Regions from separate parts of the Chromobacterium sp. CV08 genome, predicted to be linked through region 1. Evidence: predicted binding sites of a transcription regulator. Region 1 holds the regulator's gene; each other region holds the start of a gene.

Region 1 (5,318 bases):
GCGTCAAGCGCAACGGCGACCTGGCGATAGGCACCGTGATCACCTACGACACCCAGAACGAGACCTACCAGGTGCTCGGCGGCGGCAGCGGCGCGGCGGCCGGCAAGGGCGGCCGCACCACGGTGATCCTGCAACCGAAGAACACCGCCTCGCAGCCCGCGGCAGCCAAGCCCGCCGGAGCGGATCAGCGATGAACCCCAGCATACTGACCGTATCCCACCTGAAGAAGCGCTTCAAGAAGCGCACCGTGGTCAAGGACGTCTCGCTGAGCATACAGAGCGGCGAGGTCGTCGGCCTGCTCGGCCCCAACGGCGCCGGCAAGACCACCAGCTTCTACATGATCGTCGGCCTGATTGGCGCCGACGACGGCGACATCCGGCTCGACGACGCCTCCATCACCCGCTATCCGATACACCAGCGCGCCCAGCTCGGCCTCGGCTACCTGCCGCAGGAGGCGTCGATCTTCCGCCGGATGACGGTGGAGGAAAACATCGCCGCCATCCTGGAAATCTCCGGACGCAAGGGCAAGGAGCTGGAAAAGGAACTGGATCTGCTGCTGGACGACCTGAACATCGGCCATCTGCGCGACAGCAACGCGCTGTCGCTGTCCGGCGGCGAACGGCGCCGGGTCGAAATCGCCCGCGTGCTGGCCACGCGGCCGCGCTTCATCCTGCTGGACGAACCGTTCGCCGGCGTCGACCCGATCGCGGTGATAGACATCCAGAAGATCATCTCCTTCCTGAAGGAACGCGGCATAGGCGTGCTGATCACCGACCACAACGTCCGCGAGACGCTGCGCATCTGCGACCGCGCCTACATCATCAGCGACGGCTCGGTGCTGGCCTCCGGCCAGCCCGAGGAACTGGTCAACAACGACAGGGTGCGCGAGGTCTACCTCGGCGAGCACTTCCATCTGTAAGCGGCGATGAAACAGGCCCTTCAGCTCAAGGTCTCGCAACAGCTGACGCTGACGCCGCAGCTACAGCAATCGATCAAGCTGCTGCAGCTGTCCACGCTGGACCTGCAAGCCGAGGTGGATCGCTTCCTGCTCGACAATCCGCTGCTGGAACGCGGCGACGAGCCGCACGACGGCGAAGCCGCCCCCGACGGCGCCGACCATGGCGCCGGAGAAACGCAGGATGCCGACGGCCGCGACGACGGCGCCGGCGTCGGCGAACTGCTGGACTGGGGCGCCGGCGGCCGCCAGGGCGGCGACGACGACTACGATCCGATGCTCAACGTGCCCAGCCAGCCCAGCCTGCGCGAGCACCTGCTGGCCCAGCTGGGGGAAATCGCGCTGAGCGACCGCGACCGGGCGGTCGCCAGCCTGCTGATAGAGGAACTGGACGACGACGGCTACCTGCCGCTGGACCTCGACGAGCTGGCCGGCAATCTGCCGCTGGAGCTGCAGCTGGACAGCGACGAGCTGGCCGTCGGCCTGAAGCTGCTGCAGCAGTTCGATCCGGCCGGCGTCGGCGCGCGCTCGCTGGCCGAATCGCTGCAACTGCAGCTCCTGCGGCGACCGGCCGACGAACCGGGCCGCGCGCTGGCGCTGGACATCGCGCGCGAACACCTGGAGCTGCTGGGCGCGCGCGACTACGCGAAGCTGAAGAAGCTGCTCGGCTGCCACGACGCGGCGCTGCGCCAGGCGCAGGCGCTGATCTCCCGGCTGAACCCCTACCCCGCCAGCGGCTACGGCCACGGCGACATCCACTACGTGATTCCGGACATCGCGGTCAGGAAGCTGCGCGGCCGCTGGGTCGCGGAGCTGAACCGCTCGGCGATGCCGCGGCTGCGCGTCAACCGGCTGTACGAGCGGCTGCTGGCCGACAAGCGCGGCGCCGGCGAACTGGCCGGCCCGCTGCAGGAGGCGCGCTGGCTGGTGAAGAACATCCAGCAGCGATTTGACACTATTCTGAAAGTGGCGGAAGCTATCGTTGAACGGCAGCAATCGTTCTTTGAACATGGCGAGGTGGCGATGCGGCCGCTGATCCTGCGCGACATCGCGGACGAGATCGGCCTGCACGAATCCACCGTTTCCCGCTCGACCAGCCAGAAGTACCTGCTCTGCCCCCGCGGCCTGTTCGAGCTCAAGTACTTCTTCGGCAGTTCGCTGGAAACCGACGGCGGAGGAGAATGCTCCGCCACCGCCATCAAGGCTCACATACGCGGCATGATAGACGGCGAGGACAGCGCGAAACCGCTGTCGGACAGCGCCATCGCCGACGCGCTGGCCCGCCGGGGAATACAGGTTGCCAGACGCACCGTAGCCAAGTATCGTGAAGCCATGCAGATTCCGGCGGTGAATCTGCGCAAGGCACTGTGACAGGCCTTGAGGACCGGTTTACGAACGCGCGGGCCAAAGCGGTACGACACAGAAGCAGCGGATCGTAAGCAGGTTCTAAGAAATACAATGCCGCCCGGCAACCCGACCGGGTGGTCAACACCAGAAGGAGCTAGGGTATGAACCTCAAAGTAACTGGTCTGCACCTGGAAGTCACCCCGTCGCTGCGTGAATACATCGAAAACAAACTGGAGCGCATCACCCGCCACGTCGACCATGTGATCGACATCTCCGTTACTCTCTCGGTGGACAAACTGGTTCAAAAAGCGGAAGTCAACGTGCACCTGTCCGGCAAGGACATCCACATCGAGGCGTCCGAGGCCGACCTCTACGCCGCCATCGATCTGCTGATGGACAAGCTGGACCGCCAGGTGCTGAAGTACAAGGAAAAGCTGACCGAGCATCGCGCGCAGGGCACCGGCCAAAGCTCCGGCGAAGCGGCGCAAGCCTCGCTGTGACGCGACTCTGAAGGCAACGGGAACCGGACGGTTCCCGTTTTTCTTTGCGCTTGCCGGTTTTCAGTACTATCAAGGCAACGTAGAATTCCGGGTTTCTCCAAGAGCCGCATGCATAACCCAATATGAATCTCATCGGCAAAATCCTGACTCCGGACCATGTGCTGCTCGATCTGGACGTCTCCAGCAAGAAGCGGGTGTTCGAACAGGTGGGCCTGTTGGTGGAAAACACCCGCGGCATCGCCCGCAGCGAGATTTTCGACAGCCTGTTCAGCCGCGAAAAACTGGGCTCCACCGGACTGGGACAGGGCGTCGCCATTCCACACGGCCGCGCCCGCGGCCTGAAGGAGGCCACCGGCGTGTTCATCCGGCTGAAGGCGCCGATCCCGTTCGACGCGCCGGACGGCAAGCCGGTGCAATGCCTGTTCGTGCTGCTGGTGCCCGAACATGCCACCGACCTGCACCTGCAGGTCTTGTCCGAACTGGCGCAGATGTTCTCCAGCCGCCAGATGCGTGAGAAGATGCTGGGCATCGCCAAGCGCGACGAACTCTACCAGCTGCTCAGCGAATGGACCCCCAATGCCTAGCATCACCGTACGCAGGCTGTACCAGGAAAATCAGCAGAAACTCAATCTGACCTGGGTGGCCGGCACCGGCGGCTCCGACAATGTGATCGGCAACGACGACCAGCGCCCGACGCTGGCGCTGGTCGGCCACCTGAACTTCATCCACCCTAACCGGGTGCAGGTGCTGGGCCTGGCCGAAGTCGATTATCTGAACAAGCTGGAGCAGTCGGCGGCCAAGACCGCGCTGGACCAGTTGTTCCACAAGAGCATGTCGGTGGTGATGGTGGCCAACAACCAGCCGGTGCCGCGGCTGCTGCGCGACTACTGCCACAGCCACAACGTGCCCTTGATGTGCAGCACGCTGGAAAGTCCGTACCTGATGGACGTGCTGCGGATCTACCTCGCCCGCGCGCTGGCGGTGTCCACCGTGCTGCACGGCGTCTTCCTCGACGTGTTCGAGATCGGCGTGCTGATCATGGGCGACTCGGCGATGGGCAAGAGCGAGCTGGCGCTGGAACTGATCTCGCGCGGCCACGGCATGGTCGCCGACGACGCCGTCGAACTGTACCGCATCGGCCCGGACACGCTGGAGGGCCGCTGCCCGCCGCTGTTGCGCGACTTCCTCGAAGTGCGCGGCCTCGGCATCCTCAATATCCGCACCATCTTCGGCGAGACCGCGGTCCGGCCGAAGAAGGTGCTGAAGCTGATCATCCACCTGGTCAAGGCAAACGACCAGGCGATGCAGGCCCTGGACCGGCTGAACATCCAGTCCGAGACCCAGGACATCATAGGCGTCACCGTGCGCAAGGTGGTGCTGCCTGTGGCCGCCGGCCGCAACCTGGCGGTGCTGGTCGAGGCCGCCGTGCGCAACTACATCCTGCAGCTCAGGGGCATAGACAGCACCCGCGAATTCATCGAACGCCACACCAACTTCCTACGGGACCAGGAAAATGCGCCTGATATTGATTAGCGGCCTGTCCGGCTCCGGCAAGTCGGTGGCGCTGCGCGCGCTGGAGGACTCCGGCTTCTACTGCGTCGACAACCTGCCGGCGACGATGCTGCCGGAGGCGATGGCGCTGTACGCCGACTTCGGCTACGAACAGATCGCCATCAGCGTCGACACCCGCTCCGGCCCGTCGCTGAGCGCGCTGCCCGCCGTGGTCGGCCGCCTGCGCGGCCAGGGCATGGACGTGCGGCTGCTGTTTCTCGAGGCCAGACGGGAAACGCTGGTCAAGCGCTTTTCCGAAACCCGCCGCCGCCACCCGCTGTCCGGCGCCGGCATCACGGTGGAGGAAAGCATACGGCTGGAGCAGGAGATGCTGGCCGACATCCCGGAACTCGGCACCCGCATCGACACCAGCGAGCTGTCCGCCAACGCGCTCAGAAGCTGGGTGCGCGAACTGGTCGACGCCGACGGCAGCGGGCCGACGCTGATCTTCGAATCGTTCGGCTTCAAGCACGGCCTGCCGCAGGACGCCGATTTCGTCTTCGACGCCCGCTGCCTGCCCAATCCCTACTACGATCCGCAGTTGCGACCGCTGACCGGCCGCGACCAGCCCGTCATCGACTTCTTCGCCGGCCACAAGGAGGTGGCCGAGATGATAGCCGACATCCAGGCGCTGATCGCCAAATGGCTGCCCTGCTACGGCAAGGAAAACCGCAGCTACCTGACGGTGGCCGTCGGCTGCACCGGCGGCCAGCACCGCTCGGTCTTCATCACCGAAAGCCTGGCCCGCGCCTTCGCCGACCGGCAGGTGCTGGTGCGCCACCGCCAACTGTACCGCGAAAACTGAGTCCGGCGGACGGCTTCCGTCCGCCCTGCGCCGGCGCCGCCCGCCGCGCCGGCTGGAGAACCCCGATGTCCCGCCGCAAAACCGTCACCGTCGCCCTGACCGGCGCCTCCGGCCTGCCCTACGGCCTGCGCCTGATCGAAACCCTGCTCGCCGCCGGCGT
Region 2 (5,318 bases), 2.1 Mb from region 1:
GCGTCCCCCAGAACCGGGCCGTCCTGCGGCCGGACGGCGGCGGGCCTGGCGCTTTCGGATTGCAGGCGCTCCAGCAGGAAGGACGCCAGCGCGGCCAGCGTCGGATAATCGAACAAGGTGCTGGATTGCAGCCGTATCTGGAACCGGCTCTCCAGCCGGCCGCGGATTTCCAGCGCGCCGACCGAAGTCAGTCCCTGCTCGAACAGGCTCTGCTTGGACTGCAGCGCGCCCTTGTGCAGCACGGCCCTGGCGATCGCGTGCAACTCCTGCTCCAGCTGCGCGCGGGTAATGGACTGCGGAATCAAGGCTTGGCCTCCTTGGCGGGGACCCGCTGCGACGCGGGTCCGCCCTGTCAGGGGTTGAGAATGGCCAGGTCGACCTCGCCGGCGGCTTCGCCGCCGGCATCGTCGAAAAACCGGCAACTGGTCTTCAGGAACAGGAAGGGCTGGGCGGTGCGATGCAGCCGGGCGGACCGGATCACGAACTCGCCGCGAAAGCTGGACGCGTTCAACGGCTTGCTGAAGCGGCTATGGAAGCGGGTGATCAGGATGTCGGGCAACTGGCGCGAGAAGAATCCCTCGACGCCCCAGTCGGAGAAGTACGATGCCAGCCGGTATTTCGACGCATGGGCGATCGCGTCGTACATGATCTGGTTGTAACAGATGTTGAACTCCACCGAGTTGAAGTGCCCGGTGCTCTCGATGTAGCAGGACTCGGGAACGGAGAGGACGCCGCAGGACACCACCTCCTCCTTGCCGTCGCTGTGGTCGACGCCGATATCGGCCGTCTCCAGATAGCGGGCGTTGTCGAAATAGACCGACAAGACCCGCGCCCGCAGCGCCGGATCGTTGAAGACGGCGGGCGGCGCCGGCTGGCGCGCCAGTAGCTGTTCGGATTCAAGCAAGGCTCAGCCCCTCCTTCTCGCGCGCCGGCGCCGGCTCGCCGCTGAACGGATGGCCGTCGTAGGCGGTCAGACGGAAGGTCTTGGTCGGCTCGATCTTGTCGCTGTGCTTGGCATGGTGGACGAAGCGCCGGTTGTCCCAGACGATGATGTCGCCTTCGCTGATGTTCAGCAGCTGGATGTTCGGATGGCTGAAGCTGTCGTCGGTCTGCCCGGTCTCGGCCATCAGCTCGCCCAGCGTCGCGGCGCCGTCGGCGTCGTCGGCCAGCGTCAGCGACTCGGTGAAGCCCCGGCTGGCGTACAGGATGGACTCGCCGGTGACCGGATGGCGGATGACCGCCGGATGCTCGACCGCCGGGGTCTTGCTGTCGACCTCGGCCAGGATCTCCCCTATCGGGCGGTAGACGTCGCTCGGACGTATCTTGAAATAGCGGCGGACCGAATGGGTGGCCGTCGCGCCTTCCAGCCTGGCCTTCAGCTCGGCCGGCAGCCGCCGGTAGGCCTGGGCCATGTCGATGAAGTAGGTGCCGCGATTCTGCGAGGACACCACTTGCGGATAGGTGATGGTGAAGGCGAACGGCTGCCGCATGAAGGCATAGTCGGAATGCCAGAACTTGCCGGTCCTCGGCACGCCGACCAGCTTGCCGTCCGCCTCGCAGTTCGAAGAGACGAAAATTTCCGCATGCTCCGGGTGGCGGTACATTTCCTCGTAGTAGGGGCAGATCTCGCCGATGCGGCGGCCGAAGCGGACGAACTCGGCGGCGGAGGCCGTCTGCGCCTTCAGCACGACGATCCCGTGCTGGTAGACGGCCTGTTTCAGTTGCCGGATCTCTTCATCGTCCAAGTCGGTCACCCGGCGATCGAGAATCGCCGCTGTGTCGCTGATCACAAGGTTCTTCATTCCATGCTCCCTGGAGTCGCTACAAATCCCACCCGCGCCATTCGGCGCGATTCCGTTGAAATGCAAGGCAATCGTTCGCCATAGGATTGACTCCCGACGAACAATTAGAGTAATCGCTCGATATTCTATTGGTATTTGTATGACATTTGTCAATTCATTAAGCATTAAAATTGACATTTGTTGCTTTTGTGCTGATTTTCTCAGCGCTGAATATTCGCGGCGGGAAAGCGCAAGCCGCGCCAGCCCTGCGTCGAAGGCGAATGGCGGCGATGGGGACGGCCGGGACGAAAAGCCTCGCCGGCGATGGAAAACGGGGAAGGCGGCCCCGGCGATGCCGGGCCGTCGGACTGTCGGAAAAACGAGGAGCGGCGCAATCGCGCCCTAAAGAGCCTGTTTACGATGCTTTCATTTCTGCAGGACGCACGGCGCGGAAAGCGGCCCCGAAGGGCAGTCCGGCAGGCAGGCCATCCGCCGCGTTGCCGGGCTGGACCCTGGAATCACCAGGGTCTACGCCCTCCGCCTTGCATCTGGCCTGCTGGCTGGGCCGCGCTGCCCGTAAAAAAAGATCGTGAACAGGCGCCAAGGACCGGAACGGTCAGGCGGCGGCCGCTGCCGACGGCCGCCGGGATTCGGGAAATGGGCGGCCCAGCCGCCTGGGAAAGCGTTGCCGGCCGGGCGCGGCGCCGAGAGACGGCGGCGACGGCGGCACGGCTCCGGGCGGTCGCGACGGAAGTAAAGAACGCCGCGGCCCGTCTACGCCCGGCGTCGGCAAGGCGATACGCGGCCTCATCGCCGCCGCCTCACCGCCCCTTGAACTTGGGCGCCTGCTTGTCGAGAAACGCCCGGGTACCGACGCGGAAATCGTCGCTCTGCGCCGCCAGGCCGAAATAATCGGCGCCCAGCGCCGCCGACTCGTCCTCGGACAGCGCCAGGCCGCGGTGCATCGCCTCCCAGCTGAGCCGCACCGCCACCGGCGATTGCGCCAGGATTTCGTCCAGCAGCGCCTGTGCCTCGGCCAGCAGCCGGTCCGCCGCCGTCACGCGGTTGACCAGGCCCAGCCGGCAGGCCTCTTCGGCGTCGATCAGCCTGCCGGTCAGCAGCAGCTCCGCCGCCCGCCCCTTGCCTATCAGGCGCGGCAGCCGGGTCGTGCCGCCGAAGCCGGCGACCGCGCCTATCCTGACCTCTGGATGGCCGAAACGGGCATGCGAAGCCGCCAGCCGCAATGTGCAGGCCTCGGCGATCTCCAGCCCCCCGCCGAGCGCGTCGCCGTTCAGCGCCGCCAGCACCGGCTTGCCCAGCGTCTCGATGCGGCGGGTCACCGCCACCGCCAGCCGCGCCAGCTCGCGCACCTCGTCCGGCGAGGCCTGGTTGAGCCAGCGTATGTCGGCGCCGGCGGAGAACACCCGCCCGCCTCCGCTGACGATCACCCCGCGCACCGCCTCGTCCACCGCAGCCCTCTCCAGCGCCGCCAGCAATTGGCGCAGCAGCGGCCGGTTCATCGCGTTCAGGCAGTCCGGGCGGTTCAGCTCCAGCCACGCGACGCCCCCTTCTATCCGGCAACGCACCACATCCGTTTCGAACATGCCGCCTCCCGTCATCGAGCCTGCTTGCTATGGTTCCCGCCGGTCGGCGAGCCAGAGGAGCGCCTCGCCGCGCGCCAGAAACAGCCGGCAGCCATGTCCTCGCCTGGCCTCGGCCAGGAATTCGCCGAAACGCTCGCCGTCGCTGCGCCCCTCGCCTATCACCACCGCGGTGCGGAGCTTGTAGTTCTGCAGCTTCTGCAGGAACTCCCCGGCGAAGCGCGTGCGCAGCTGGAAAAAGGCGGCCGGCAGGACGGCTGCATCGAGCAGCAGCCGGCCGCAGTCCTCGCCGGCACAGGCGGCCACCAGATCGACGGCCTGCGACGCCGCCTCCAGCGGGGCCAGCCATTCCAGCGCGCGCGATCCCCCCGCGTCGAACACCCGGTATTCCATCGCGCCCTCGCTCAAAATATCCACAACGCATTTAAAACCCAAACGCGCCGACCCGGCAAGCGCGATCCGTCCGGCGATGGACGCGGCGGCCGCCCCCGTCACAGCCGCCGCTGCAGGCAGCTCGGACACAGGCAGTCGCTGTCGGCCTCGGTCGGCGACAGCGTCGCCGGCAGATCGGCGCACCAGCAGCCGCCGTTTTCGCCGCCGGCGCCGCAGGTGAAGCCGTTGCCGCATCGCGGACAGGTCTTGGCCTGGACCGGCACAGGCAGCGCCAGCAGGCGCCGCCAGACCTGTTCCTTCTCTTCCTTGCCATAGCCCGACCAGCCGGCGATCTCGTCCAGCGTACGGCGGCAGCCGACGCAGACCCGGCCGCTCTCGTCCAGCCGGCACACGCCTATGCAAGGCGACGGCGGCGGCGTTTCCATGCTTGCCCGCTTCACGGCTTGTCTCCGTTTCCATTGATCGCCACGATATTAACCGTAGGCACCCGTCTTGTCCGCGCAAACAAAAACGGCGCGGAAATCCGCGCCGTCCTCTCGCTGCCGCGTAAACGCTTACTTGGCGGCCGAGGCGTCCTTGGCCGCGCCGCCGCCGACGGTCTCCATCACCTTCCACTGGCCGTTCTCGACCTTGTAAACGGTGATGCCGCCATCCTTCAGATCGCCCTTGTCGTCATAGGTCCAGTTGCTGGAGGTCACGCCCTTGTGGGTGATCTTGGCCAGCACCGGCAGATAGGACTTCGGATCGGCCGAGTTCGCGTCCTTCATCGCCTGGATCAGCGCGCGGGTCGCGTCGTAGCCGTACGGCGAATAGGTGGCCACGTCGGCCTTGAAGCGGGCCTTGTAGCGGGTCTCGTAGTCCTTGCCGCCCGGCATCTGCTCCAGCGGCAGGCCGGCCAGCGAGGCGATGGTGCCGTCGGCTTCCTTGCCTGCCAGCTGCAGGAAGGTCGGGGTCTTGGTCATTTCGCCGGAAATCAGCGGGGCCTTCAGGCCCAGGCGCTTCATCTGCTTGACCATCGGCGCGGACTGCGCGTCGGCGCCGCCGTAGAACACCACGTCCGGATTCACGCCCTTGATCGAGGTCAGGATGGCGGTGAAGTCGGTGGCCTTGTCATTGGTGAACTCGCGTTTCACCACGTCGCCGCCGGCGGCGCGGGCCGACTTCTCGAACTCGTCGGCCAGACCCTGGCCGTAGGCGGTGCGGTCGTCGACGATGACGATCTTCTTCGCGTGCAGCTTCTCCACCGCGAACTTGCCCATCACGCCGCCCTGCTGCGTGTCGGAAGTCATCGAGCGGAAAGTGTTCTTGAAACCCTGGGAGGTGAACACCGGCGACGTGGCCATCGCGATCATCGGGATGCCGGCGTCGGAGTAGATCTTGGACGCCGGGATGGACGTGCCGGAGTTGAAATGGCCGACGATGCCGGCGACCTTGTCGTCGACGAACTTCTGCGCCAGCTGGGTCGCGGTCTTCGGATCGGCCTGGTCGTCCTGGGCGTCGAGCTCGAACGTCACCGCCTTGCCGGCGATGGTCGGCTTCTCGG
Region 3 (5,318 bases), 2.0 Mb from region 1:
TGCTGGTCGAGAACACCGACGGCAGCATTCCGGTGCCGGAGCGCGTGACCGAGACCAATGCCAGCCGGCAGCTCCAGTTCCTGATCATGGTGGCCGCGACCGTGTTCCTGGCCGCGTTGTTCGCCATGAACGTGTAAGCAGGGGGATAAGGAAAATGAACAACAATATCCGCAAGCTGATCGCCGCCGTCGCGCTGCTGCTGCCGTTCGCGGCGCCGGCCTTCGCCGAGGAGGGCGGTCCGAAGCTCGACAAGGCGCCGATCGACATCCAGGACACCGAAAGCCTGCAGCGCGGCGCGCAGATCTTCGTCAACTACTGCCTGTCCTGCCACTCGGCCAGCATGCTGCGCTACAACCGGCTGGAGGACATCGGCCTCAGCGACGAGCAGATCAAGGCGAACCTGCTGCCGGAGGGCGCCAAGATCGGCGACCAGATGAATATCGCGATGGACAAGAAGGACGCCAAGGCCTGGTTCGGCGCGACGCCGCCGGATCTGTCGCTGATCGCCCGGTCGCGCGGCGCCGATTATCTGTACAGCTATCTGCGCGGCTTCTACCGCGATCCGTCGCGCCCGACCGGCTGGAACAACCTGGTGTTCGACAAGGTCGGCATGCCGCACATCTTCTGGGAGTGGCAGGGCGAGCAGGTGCTGAAGACCTCGAAGGACGCCGAGGGCAACGAGGTGCACAAGCTGGAGCTGGTCAAGGCCGGCACGCTGACCAAGCTGGAGAACGGCAAGGCCAATACCGTGGAGTACGACAAGCGAATGGCCGACCTGACCAACTTCCTGGTCTTCATGGGCGAGCCGGCGGCGGTGAAGCGCCAGCAGATCGGCTACGTGGTGCTGATGTTCCTGGGCCTGCTGCTGTTCCCGCTGGTCTATCTGCTCAAGAAGGAGTACTGGCGCGACGTGCATTGACGCGTGTCGGCGTGAGTCGGAAAGGCGGAAGCGATTCCGCCTTTTTTCTTTTTGAAATCATGATGTTGTGTTGAAAGGCTGGAATGTGGCGTGCCGAAGGTGCTAGAATGCGCGCTGCACTCATTTTTTAAGTTAGTCAAGGATTTACTCCGCCATGATGACCCTCTACTCCGGAATCACCTGCCCGTTCAGTCAGCGCTGCCGCATTGTGCTCTTCGAAAAGGGAATGGATTTCGAAATCATCGATGTGGATATCCATAACAAGCCGGAAGATCTGGCTGTGATGAACCCGTACAACGAAGTGCCGGTTCTGGTGGAGCGCGACCTGATCCTGCACGAGTCCAACATCATCAACGAATACATCGACGAGCGCTTCCCGCACCCGCAGCTGATGCCGGCCGATCCGGTGATGCGTGCCCGCGCGCGCCTGTTCCTGCATCGCTTCGAGAACGAGCTGTTCATCCACGTCAAGACGCTGGAAGCCGGTGCGACCGGCAAGGAAGCGGCCAAGGCGCGCGAAGCGATCCGCGACGGCCTGACCACCATCGCTCCGATCTTCTCCAAGCAGAAATTCATGCTGGGCGACGATTTCTCGATGATAGACGTGGCCATCGCCCCGCTGATGTGGCGCCTCGAGCATTACAACATCGATCTGGGCAAGAGCGCCGCGCCTATCCTGAAGTACGCCGAGCGCATCTTCCAGCGCCAGTCCTTCATCGATTCGCTGACGCCGTCCGAAAAGGCGATGCGCAAATAAGGGTGACGCGATGAGCTCAAGCACCAAGCCCTATATGATCCGCGCGCTGCACCAGTGGTGCAGCGACAACGGCCATACCCCGTACATCGTCGTATGGGTCAACGATCGTGCCGACGTGCCGCTAGAGTACGTCAAGAACAACGAGATCGTGCTCAATATCGCCTACGGCGCCACCAAGAACCTGCAGATCGACAACGATTGGATCTCGTTCTCGGCCCGCTTCGGCGGCGTCTCCCGCGATATCTGGGTGCCGGTCGGCAACGTGATGTCGATTTTCGCGCGCGAAACCGGCGAGGGCATGGGCTTCGAGGTGGAGCCGGCGGTCGAGGCCGTCCAGGAGCGGCCGGCGCCGGAAGGCGACGGGCGGCCGGACGGAGACGATCCGGGGCCGGGCGGCCGTCCCAGCGGACGTCCCAGCCTGCGCATCGTCAAGTAGACGCCCGCCTTTGGATTCGAACCGGCCCCGTGGCCGGTTTTTTGCTGTCCGCGCGGCGCAAAAAAAACGGGGCGCGAACGCCCCGAAAGTCCCTTACACAACAAATCGTTATCGCTGTCGGCGCTATTCGACCCGTTCGCCGTGCAGCACCACGTCCAGCCCTTCTCGCTCCTCGTCCTCGGCGACGCGCAATCCCAGCGCGATGTCGACCAGCTTCAGCAGAACGAAGGTGACGATGCCGCAGTAGACGATGGTGACGCCGACGCCCAGCGCCTGGGTGGCCAGGCTGCCGTCGGCGCCGCCGATGTCCTTGACGGCGAATACGCCGGTCAGCAGCGCGCCGACGATGCCGCCGACGCCGTGCACGCCGAAGGCGTCCAGCGAGTCGTCGTAGCCCAGCATGTGCTTCAGTCCGGTGGCGCCCCAGAAACACACCACGCCGGCGGCCAGGCCGATCACCAGCGCGCCCTTGACGTCGACGAAGCCGGCGGCCGGCGTGATGGCCACCAGGCCGGCCACGGCGCCGGAGGCGATGCCCAGCACGGACGGCTTCTTCTTGGTCGCCCACTCGGCGAACATCCAGGCCAGCGCGGCCATCGCGGTGGCGACCTGGGTGGTGACCATCGCCATGCCGGCGCGGCCGTCGGCGGCGCCGGCTGAGCCGGCGTTGAAGCCGAACCAGCCTACCCACAACATCGAGGCGCCGACCAGCGTCAGAATCAGGTTGTGCGGCGGCATCGCCTCTTTGCCGAAGCCGATGCGCTTGCCCAGCACCAGCGCGGTCACCAGGCCGGCCACGCCGGCGTTGATGTGCACGACGGTGCCGCCGGCGAAGTCCAGCACGCCCTTGTCGCCCATCCAGCCGCCGGGCGCCCACACCCAGTGCGCGACCGGCACGTAGACCAGCAGCGACCACAGCGCCATGAAGACCAGCATCGCCGAGAACTTCATCCGCTCGGCGAAGGCGCCGGTGATCAGCGCCGGCGTGATGATGGCGAAGGTCATCTGGAACGTCATGAAGACCGATTCCGGGATGGTGCCGGCCAGCGGATGCACGGCCAGCTTGCCGGCGTCCTTCATGTAAACCATGCCGTCCAGCAGGAGGCGCGACAGGTCGCCGATGTACGGCGTGCCGACGGTGAAGGCCAGGCTGTAGCCGATCACGGTCCACAGCACCGTCACCAGCGCGGTGATGGCGAAGCTTTGCATCAGCGTGGCCAGCACGTTCTTCTTGCGGACCATGCCGCCGTAGAACAGGGCCAGGCCGGGTATGGTCATGAACAGCACCAGCGCGGTCGATGTCAGCATCCAGGCCGTGTCGCCGGAATTGATGACCTTGGCGGCGGCCACGGCCGGGCCGGCCGGCGCGTCGGCCAGCGCGGGCAGGGAGAGGGCGGTCAGGCCGGAGGCCATTGCGGCGAGCATCTTTTTCATTATGTTTCCCCAGTTTTCCGGTGGTCAGACGGCGTCGGCGCCGGTTTCGCCGGTGCGGATGCGGATCACCTGCTCCAGGTCGTAGACGAAGATCTTGCCGTCGCCGATCTTCCCGGTGCGGGCGGACTTCTCTATCGCTTCCACCACCTGGTCCAGCAGGGCGTCGTCGATGGCGATTTCCAGTTTCACCTTCGGCAGGAAGTCGACGACGTATTCGGCGCCGCGGTACAGCTCGGTATGGCCTTTCTGGCGGCCAAAGCCCTTGACCTCGGACACGGTGACGCCCTGGACGCCGATGGCGGACAGCGCTTCGCGGACTTCGTCAAGCTTGAACGGCTTGATGACTGCGGTGACGAGCTTCATGGTGGCTCCTTCTCGGAAGGTCGAGTGACTGACGATTGCTGCTGCGGCGGTCAATGCAGGAATCGTGCCAGGCCGCCGCGGACGTTCTCTGAATTGTGATGCAGTGCAAAAGAGACGTCTCTGGCCGTTTGGGCACTTTCCTTGTGCACCGTGCCTGCCTAGACTGCACAACTTTGGTGCAAAGTTGCGCTGCAGCATCGTCGAGTCGAATGGCCGCGGCTGGCGACGCGGCGACCATGACTATGCGTACAGGAAAACGGGAGCGCGACGGCGCTTTTTGCTACACTCGGCAACATGTCAAGACACCCGACGGGAGCCGCCACCATGTTGAGCCAGAAACTGTTTGAAGAGATCAGCGCCAAGATCAGCGAAACCATCGCCGCCAGCCCGGCCAAGGACATCGAGAAGAACGTCAAGGCGATGATGTCCTCGACCTTCGCGAAGATGGATCTGGTGACGCGCGAGGAATTCGACGTGCAGCAGGCGGTCTTGACGCGCACCCGCGAACAGCTGGCTGCGCTGGAGACGCGTCTGGCGCGTCTGGAAACCCAGCTGTTTCCGGACGAGGCAGCGGCCAGGGTGGAAGAGCAGTCCGAACTCGGCCATTCCTGAGCGGCCATGACGCTGGCGGTGGTGGCGAGCAGGGCTTTGTCCGGGCTTGACGCCCCGGAGGTGGCCGTCGAGGTCCACCTGGCCAACGGCTTGCCGGCGTTCAACATCGTCGGCCTGCCCGAGACCGAGGTCAAGGAAAGCCGCGACCGCGTGCGCGCGGCCATCCTCACCTCCGGTTTCGAATTCCCCGCCCGCAAGATCACCGTCAATCTGGCGCCGGCAGACCTGCCCAAGGATTCCGGCCGTTTCGACCTGCCGATCGCCATCGGCGTCCTGCTGGCCTCGGGCCAGGTCAAGTGCGAGGACATCGCCCGTTTCGAATTCGCCGGCGAGCTGGCGCTCAGCGGCGCCTTGCGTCCGGTGCGCGGCGCGCTGGCGATGGCTTGCCAGTGCCATGCGGCCGGCCGCGCCTTCGTGTTGCCCGAGGCCAGCGCGGCGGAGGCGGCCGTGCTGGCCTCCGCCGAAGTCTACGCCGTGCAGTCCCTGCCTCAGGCCTGCGCCTTTCTGAATGGCTTGCAGCCGCTGGAGGCATTGGCGCAGCCGGCCCCCGCCGCCGCGCCGAACTACCCGGATCTGGCCGATGTCAAAGGCCAGGCCGTCGCCCGCGGCGCGCTGGAAATCGCCGCCGCCGGCGGGCACAGCCTGCTGTTGATGGGGCCGCCGGGCACCGGCAAGTCCATGCTGGCGGCGCGTCTGCCGGGCCTGCTGCCGCCGCTGTCCGAGCCGGAGGCGCTGGAGAGCGCGGCGGTGCTGTCGCTCGGCTCGCAGGGTTTTCAGCCGGAACGCTGGCGGGTGCG
Region 4 (5,318 bases), 290 kb from region 1:
CGATCTTCAACTGCTGGTCCAGCGGTCTGAGCTCGATCAGCGCCAGGCCGCCGTCGGCGTCTATCGGGGTGATGGTCAGCGCCACGTGCAGCGTGGCGCCGCTGTGCTGGGCCTGCAGTTCCAGATCGTGCTCGATATAGCTGGCGCCCTGGCGCAAGGCGGTGTCCAGCGCCTGACGCAGCGCCGGGCAGGGCTGGAACAGCTCGGTCAGGCCGTGGCGCAGCAGCTCGCGGCTGCCCAGCGCCAGCAGGTTCTCGCAGGCGGGGTTGACGAAGCGCAGCGCGGCGTCGGCGTCGCAGATCAGCACCGGGGTGTCGAGCAGCTCCAGTCCGGCAAAGCTGGGTATGGGCATTGGGGTCCGCTTGTGATGATGATGGGCTGGCGGCGGTCGGCCGCGGTCATGCCTCAGCAATAAGCGCGCCAGCCGGCATGAGGCCGGACGACGCGGCGGCGGGCGCCGCCTGCGGGCATGATCGCTTCAGTTTGCACCAAAATGGTGCGAGTGGCTACTGCATGCCCAGTTCGCGCTTCAGCGCGTCGACGTTCTTCTCGCGGTCGGTGACCTCGTTCTGCAGCTTCTGCACGCGGTCGAGGTATTTCTGGTAGTTGCGCGCCTCGTCGCCGAGCCGGACGGCCTTGCCGTCGGTCAGCGCCTTCTTGGCGGCGTCCAGCGCCTTGGACTCGTTGGCCAGTTCCTGCTCCAGAATCTTCTTGCGGCCGCCGTCGCGCTGCTTCTGGGTGTCGGCGTCGATGTTGGGATAGCCGCCGGACGCGGCCGGCTTGGCCGGGGAGGCGCCGCCCTTGCGGCTGGGGTAGGACGACAGGGGATTCAGCTTGATCGGTTGCGCGCCGCGGAGCGGCACATTGGTATAGGTGACGTTGCCGTTCGCGTCGACGTATTTGTAGATGGTGTCGGCCTGGGCGGCGCAGCAGGCCAGCAGCAGACTGAGGGCGAGTGTCTTCATCGTGCGTGACTGGATTAGGGGGCTTCTGCATGATAAGCAAATCCGGCGGCCGCGTCATATGGCGTTGCGGACAGCGGGCGCAAAAACGGCGGCCGTGAGGGCCGCCGTCCGTTCCGCCGCGCCTGGGCAGGCTTACAGCGAGTAGTACATCGCGAATTCCACCGGGTGGGTGGTCATGCGGGCCAGGTTGACTTCCTGCATCTTCAGCTCGATGTAGGCGTCGATCCACTCGTTGGAGAACACGCCGCCGCGGGTCAGGAACTCGCGGTCCTTGTCCAGCGCGTCCAGCGCCTCGTCCAGGCTCGCGCACACGGTCGGGATCAGCTTGTCCTCTTCCGGCGGCAGATCGTACAGGTTCTTGTCGGCGGCGTCGCCCGGGTGGATCTTGTTCTGGATGCCGTCCAGGCCGGCCATCAGCAGCGCCGAGAAGCACAGGTACGGGTTGGCCAGCGGATCCGGGAAGCGCGCTTCGATGCGGCGGGCCTTCGGGCTGGCCACGTGCGGGATGCGGATCGAGGCCGAGCGGTTCTTCGCCGAGTAGGCCAGCTTCACCGGCGCTTCGTAGTGCGGCACCAGGCGCTTGTACGAGTTGGTGCCCGGATTGGTGATGGCGTTCAGCGCCTTGGCGTGCTTGATGATGCCGCCGATGTAGTACAGCGCGGTGTCGGACAGGCCGGCATAGCCGTCGCCGGCGAACAGGTTGACGCCGTCTTTCCAGATCGACTGGTGCACGTGCATGCCGGAGCCGTTGTCGCCGACGATGGGCTTGGGCATGAAGGTGGCGGTCTTGCCGTAGCTGTGGGCGACGTTGTGCACCACGTATTTCAGGATCTGGGTCCAGTCGGCGCGCTGGGTCAGCGTGCTGAAGCGGGTGCCGATCTCGTTCTGGCCGGCGGTGGCCACCTCATGGTGGTGCACCTCGACCGGCACGCCCAGCTCCTCCAGCAGCAGCACCATGGCCGAGCGGATGTCCTGCGAGGAGTCGACCGGCGGAACCGGGAAGTAGCCGCCCTTGACGCCCGGACGGTGGCCCATATTGCCGCCCTCGAACTCCTCGGCCGACGCCCAGGCCGCTTCCTCGGCCTTGATCTTGACGAAGCAGCCGGACATGTCGGTGCCCCAGGTCACGCTGTCGAAGATGAAGAATTCCGGTTCCGGGCCGAAGTAGGCGGTGTCGCCGTGGCCGGACGCCTTCAGATAGGCTTCGGCGCGCTTGGCGATCGAGCGCGGGTCGCGGTCGTAGCCCTTGCCGTCGGCCGGGTCGATCACGTCGCAGTGCATGAACACGGTCGGCTCGTCGAAGAACGGGTCGATGCGGGCGGTGGCCGGATCGGCCATCAGCAGCATGTCGGATGCCTGGATGCCTTTCCAGCCGGCGATGGAGGAGCCGTCGAAAGCGTGGCCGCGCTCGAACCAGTCGTCGGCGTCTTCCAGCAGCACATGGGCCGGGATGGAGACGTGCTGTTCTTTGCCGCGGGTGTCGGTAAAGCGCAGATCGACAAATTTGACGTCGTTTTCTTGGATCAGCTTGACTACGTCGGCTACTGCCATGGTTTATCTCCTGAAAGGCAACGTGCACCCAAGGGCAAGTGCGTAAAAATCGGTACGCCCGGCATTAAGCAGGAAGCGTGCCAGCTCCAGAATCGCTGCTGCTGCATTGTGTCATAGCCGAATGGGCTTAGCCAGCCGGCCGGAATGCGCGCCGGCGGGCCAAGATGGTGCCGGCAATGTCGTCCTGCACCATTCTGGTGCGATTTGCCAGCGGCGGCGGCCGGGCAGATAATCGCCAACATAGGCGATCCGTGTTGCAGGAGGAAAACAGCATGAGCAAAACGAGTCAGATACTGCAGGCCGCGCACAGGCGCGCCGAGCAGCTGGGCCTGCCCTATAGCGGTGCGGTCCTGCCCGACGAGGCTTACGAATTGATGCAGGGCCTGCCCAAGGCGGTGCTGCTGGATGTGCGCAGCCACGCCGAATGGCAATTCGTCGGCACGGTGCCGCAGGCCGTCAACATCGAGTGGCGCAGCTATCCCGGCATGGCGCCGAACCCGCATTTCCTGGCCCAGCTGACCCAGCAGGTCGATCCGGAGGCGGTGCTGCTGGTGATGTGCCGTTCCGGCGCCCGCTCCGACCAGGTGGCGCGGCTGGCGGCGGCCAACGGCTACAGCGAGGTGTACAACGTGCTCGAGGGCTTCGAGGGCGATCTGGACGCCGACGGCCACCGCAACTCGGTCGGCGGCTGGCGCCAGCGCGGCCTGCCGTGGGTGCAGGGCTGAGCCGCGACGCGCGCCGCGGTTGAAGTTTGCGTCATTAAACGGCAAAGTGTCGCTTGAAGCGCTGCGTCGCCGCAGACCAACCATTCAGACATTGGAAAGCCGGACATGACCGACCGTTACGCCGTTATCGGCAACCCGATCTCCCACAGCCAGTCGCCGTTCATCCACGAGGAGTTCGCCCGGGCCACGGGCCAGGACATCCGCTACGAAAGGCTGTCCGCCGAACTGGGCCACTTCGGCGAAGCGGTGGACGCGTTCGTCGCCAGCGGCGCCAAGGGCTTGAACATCACGCTGCCGTTCAAGGGCGACGCCTTCCGCTACGCGTCCGAGCTCACCGAGCGGGCGCGCGCCGCCGAGGCGGTGAACACGCTGACCTTCCGCGACGGCAAGGTGTACGGCGACAATACCGACGGCGTCGGCCTGGTGCGCGACATCGTCGAGAACCTGGATTACCCGATCGCCGGCCAGCGCGTGCTGATACTCGGCGCCGGCGGCGCGGTGCGCGGCGTGCTGGAGCCGATACTGGAGCAGAAGCCGGCCAGCCTGACCATAGCCAACCGCACCGTGATCAAGGCCGAGGCGCTGGCGCATCATTTCGCGCGCTGGGGAAAGGTCGAGGCCGTCGGCTATCCGGCGCTGGAGCGCCGCAGCTTCGACATCGTCATCAACGCCACCTCGACCAGCCTGAACAACGAGATGCCGCCGCTGCCGCACGGCGTGTTCACGCCGCGCACGCTGGCTTACGACATGGTGTACGGCAGCGGCCTGACGCCGTTCCTGCAGCGCGCCCAGGGCGAGAACGCCGGCATGCTGGCCGACGGCCTGGGCATGCTGGTGGAGCAGGCGGCCGAGTCGTTCTCGATCTGGCGCGGCATCCAGCCGGAAACGCGCAAGGTGACCAATATGCTGAGGGAAGTGCTGGCCTGACGGCGATCCGCCGTACTGCTGTGCCATCCCCGCAATAGTAAAGAGGGCCGCCGCGGCGGCCCTTGTTTGAACCCGGTCTGCCGCTGAGCGGCCAGCGGGTCGCACGCATGCCGTACTGCACGGGATGCGTATCACGAGGTCCTCGCTCCGCGAGTTGCATGATGCGTCTTTTCCTGAAAATCCTGGCGGTCCTGATGGCCGCCTTTGTGCTTTATAACCTGTGGGTGTTCGGCCATATCCTGTATTGGCGCGACCACAATCCCGATGCCAGCTCCTTCATGAACGAGCAGCTGGCCAGACTGAAGAAGGACGACCCGGAGGCCGAGCTCAGCCACCAGTGGGTGCCTTACGCCAGGATATCGCCGAATCTGAAGCGGGCGCTGATCGCGTCCGAGGACGCGAAGTTCGTCGATCACGAGGGTTTCGACTGGGACGGCATCGAAGCGGCGTTCGAGAAGAACCTGAAAAAGGGCCGGATCGTCGCCGGCGGCTCCACCATCAGCCAGCAGCTGGCGAAGAACCTGTTCCTGTCCAGCGGCAAGACGCCGTGGCGCAAACTGGAGGAGGCGCTGATCACGGTGATGCTGGAAACCGCGATGGACAAGCGCCGCATCTACGAGATCTATCTGAACGTGATCGAATGGGGCGACGGCGTGTTCGGCGCCGAGGCCGCCGCGCGCTACTATTTCCGCACCGGCGCCTCCCGGCTGTCGTCGTTCCAGGCGGCCAAGCTGGCCGCGATGGTGCCGAATCCTCGCTACTACGACGCCCACCGCAACGCGCCGGGCCTGGCCCGCAAGACCCGCATCATCCAGCGCCGGATGGCTTACGTCGAGCTGCCCTGATCCGGCCGGGTCCGGTCGGCCAGGGGGCTGCCGGCTGGAAGCCCGTTGCGGCGCCATGTTACAATCGCGACTTTCTTTATCGCGCCGCGGGCTCGCCGCGGCCAAGGCAATGGACTTACCCAGTTACCCCGTAATCCAATCCCGTATCATTCTATAAAGTCCCGCCTCACACCGTCGGCCTCCGTGCGCCCCGTGGGCGGAAGGAGACGTGCATGACGGTTGCCTTCAAGCAACAATCCGCCGATCGTCTGCAGGAAAGCCTGGGCCTGGTGCAGCGCCTGATCGAGCGCCAGCGCCAGCTCGAA

Evidence for each region. Region 1 encodes sigma-54, which starts transcription at its own class of promoters, with help from an activator protein. Its sites were predicted from a motif close to CTGGCACGCTTCATGCTT; they were not measured.
Region 2: a site for sigma-54 is predicted at 2,028-2,045, ahead of WNM05_RS17025 (TauD/TfdA dioxygenase family protein). Genes of this name have one in related genera too.
Region 3: a site for sigma-54 is predicted at 3,963-3,980, ahead of glnK (P-II family nitrogen regulator). Genes of this name have one in related genera too.
Region 4: a site for sigma-54 is predicted at 2,583-2,600, ahead of glnA (glutamate--ammonia ligase). Genes of this name have one in related genera too.

Annotation. Positions count from the first base shown of each region.
Region 1 covers NZ_CP150453.1:1,608,699-1,614,016, reverse strand. Annotated here, with positions in the region: gene lptA (lipopolysaccharide transport periplasmic protein LptA) at 1-194, shown strand, start outside; gene lptB (LPS export ABC transporter ATP-binding protein) at 191-919, shown strand; gene WNM05_RS07735 (RNA polymerase factor sigma-54) at 926-2,326, shown strand; gene hpf (ribosome hibernation-promoting factor, HPF/YfiA family) at 2,464-2,802, shown strand; gene ptsN (PTS IIA-like nitrogen regulatory protein PtsN) at 2,925-3,386, shown strand; gene hprK (HPr(Ser) kinase/phosphatase) at 3,379-4,335, shown strand; gene rapZ (RNase adapter RapZ) at 4,316-5,158, shown strand; gene WNM05_RS07710 (flavin prenyltransferase UbiX) at 5,224-5,318, shown strand, end outside.
Region 2 covers NZ_CP150453.1:3,727,211-3,732,528, forward strand. Annotated here, with positions in the region: gene WNM05_RS17015 (acyl carrier protein) at 1-305, opposite strand, end outside; gene WNM05_RS17020 (FcoT family thioesterase) at 353-904, opposite strand; gene WNM05_RS17025 (TauD/TfdA dioxygenase family protein) at 897-1,802, opposite strand; gene WNM05_RS17030 (enoyl-CoA hydratase/isomerase family protein) at 2,603-3,385, opposite strand; gene WNM05_RS17035 (DUF4180 domain-containing protein) at 3,413-3,799, opposite strand; gene WNM05_RS17040 (cysteine-rich CWC family protein) at 3,874-4,215, opposite strand; gene WNM05_RS17045 (branched-chain amino acid ABC transporter substrate-binding protein) at 4,330-5,318, opposite strand, start outside.
Region 3 covers NZ_CP150453.1:4,453,371-4,458,688, reverse strand. Annotated here, with positions in the region: gene WNM05_RS20295 (cytochrome b) at 1-137, shown strand, start outside; gene WNM05_RS20290 (cytochrome c1) at 155-919, shown strand; gene WNM05_RS20285 (glutathione S-transferase N-terminal domain-containing protein) at 1,074-1,676, shown strand; gene WNM05_RS20280 (ClpXP protease specificity-enhancing factor) at 1,687-2,112, shown strand; gene WNM05_RS20275 (ammonium transporter) at 2,236-3,546, opposite strand; gene glnK (P-II family nitrogen regulator) at 3,571-3,909, opposite strand; gene WNM05_RS20265 (accessory factor UbiK family protein) at 4,234-4,521, shown strand; gene WNM05_RS20260 (YifB family Mg chelatase-like AAA ATPase) at 4,528-5,318, shown strand, end outside.
Region 4 covers NZ_CP150453.1:1,323,149-1,328,466, forward strand. Annotated here, with positions in the region: gene glnL (nitrogen regulation protein NR(II)) at 1-352, opposite strand, end outside; gene WNM05_RS06285 (DUF4124 domain-containing protein) at 507-965, opposite strand; gene glnA (glutamate--ammonia ligase) at 1,098-2,516, opposite strand; gene WNM05_RS06295 (rhodanese-like domain-containing protein) at 2,789-3,241, shown strand; gene aroE (shikimate dehydrogenase) at 3,347-4,168, shown strand; gene mtgA (monofunctional biosynthetic peptidoglycan transglycosylase) at 4,330-5,013, shown strand; gene mgtE (magnesium transporter) at 5,226-5,318, shown strand, end outside.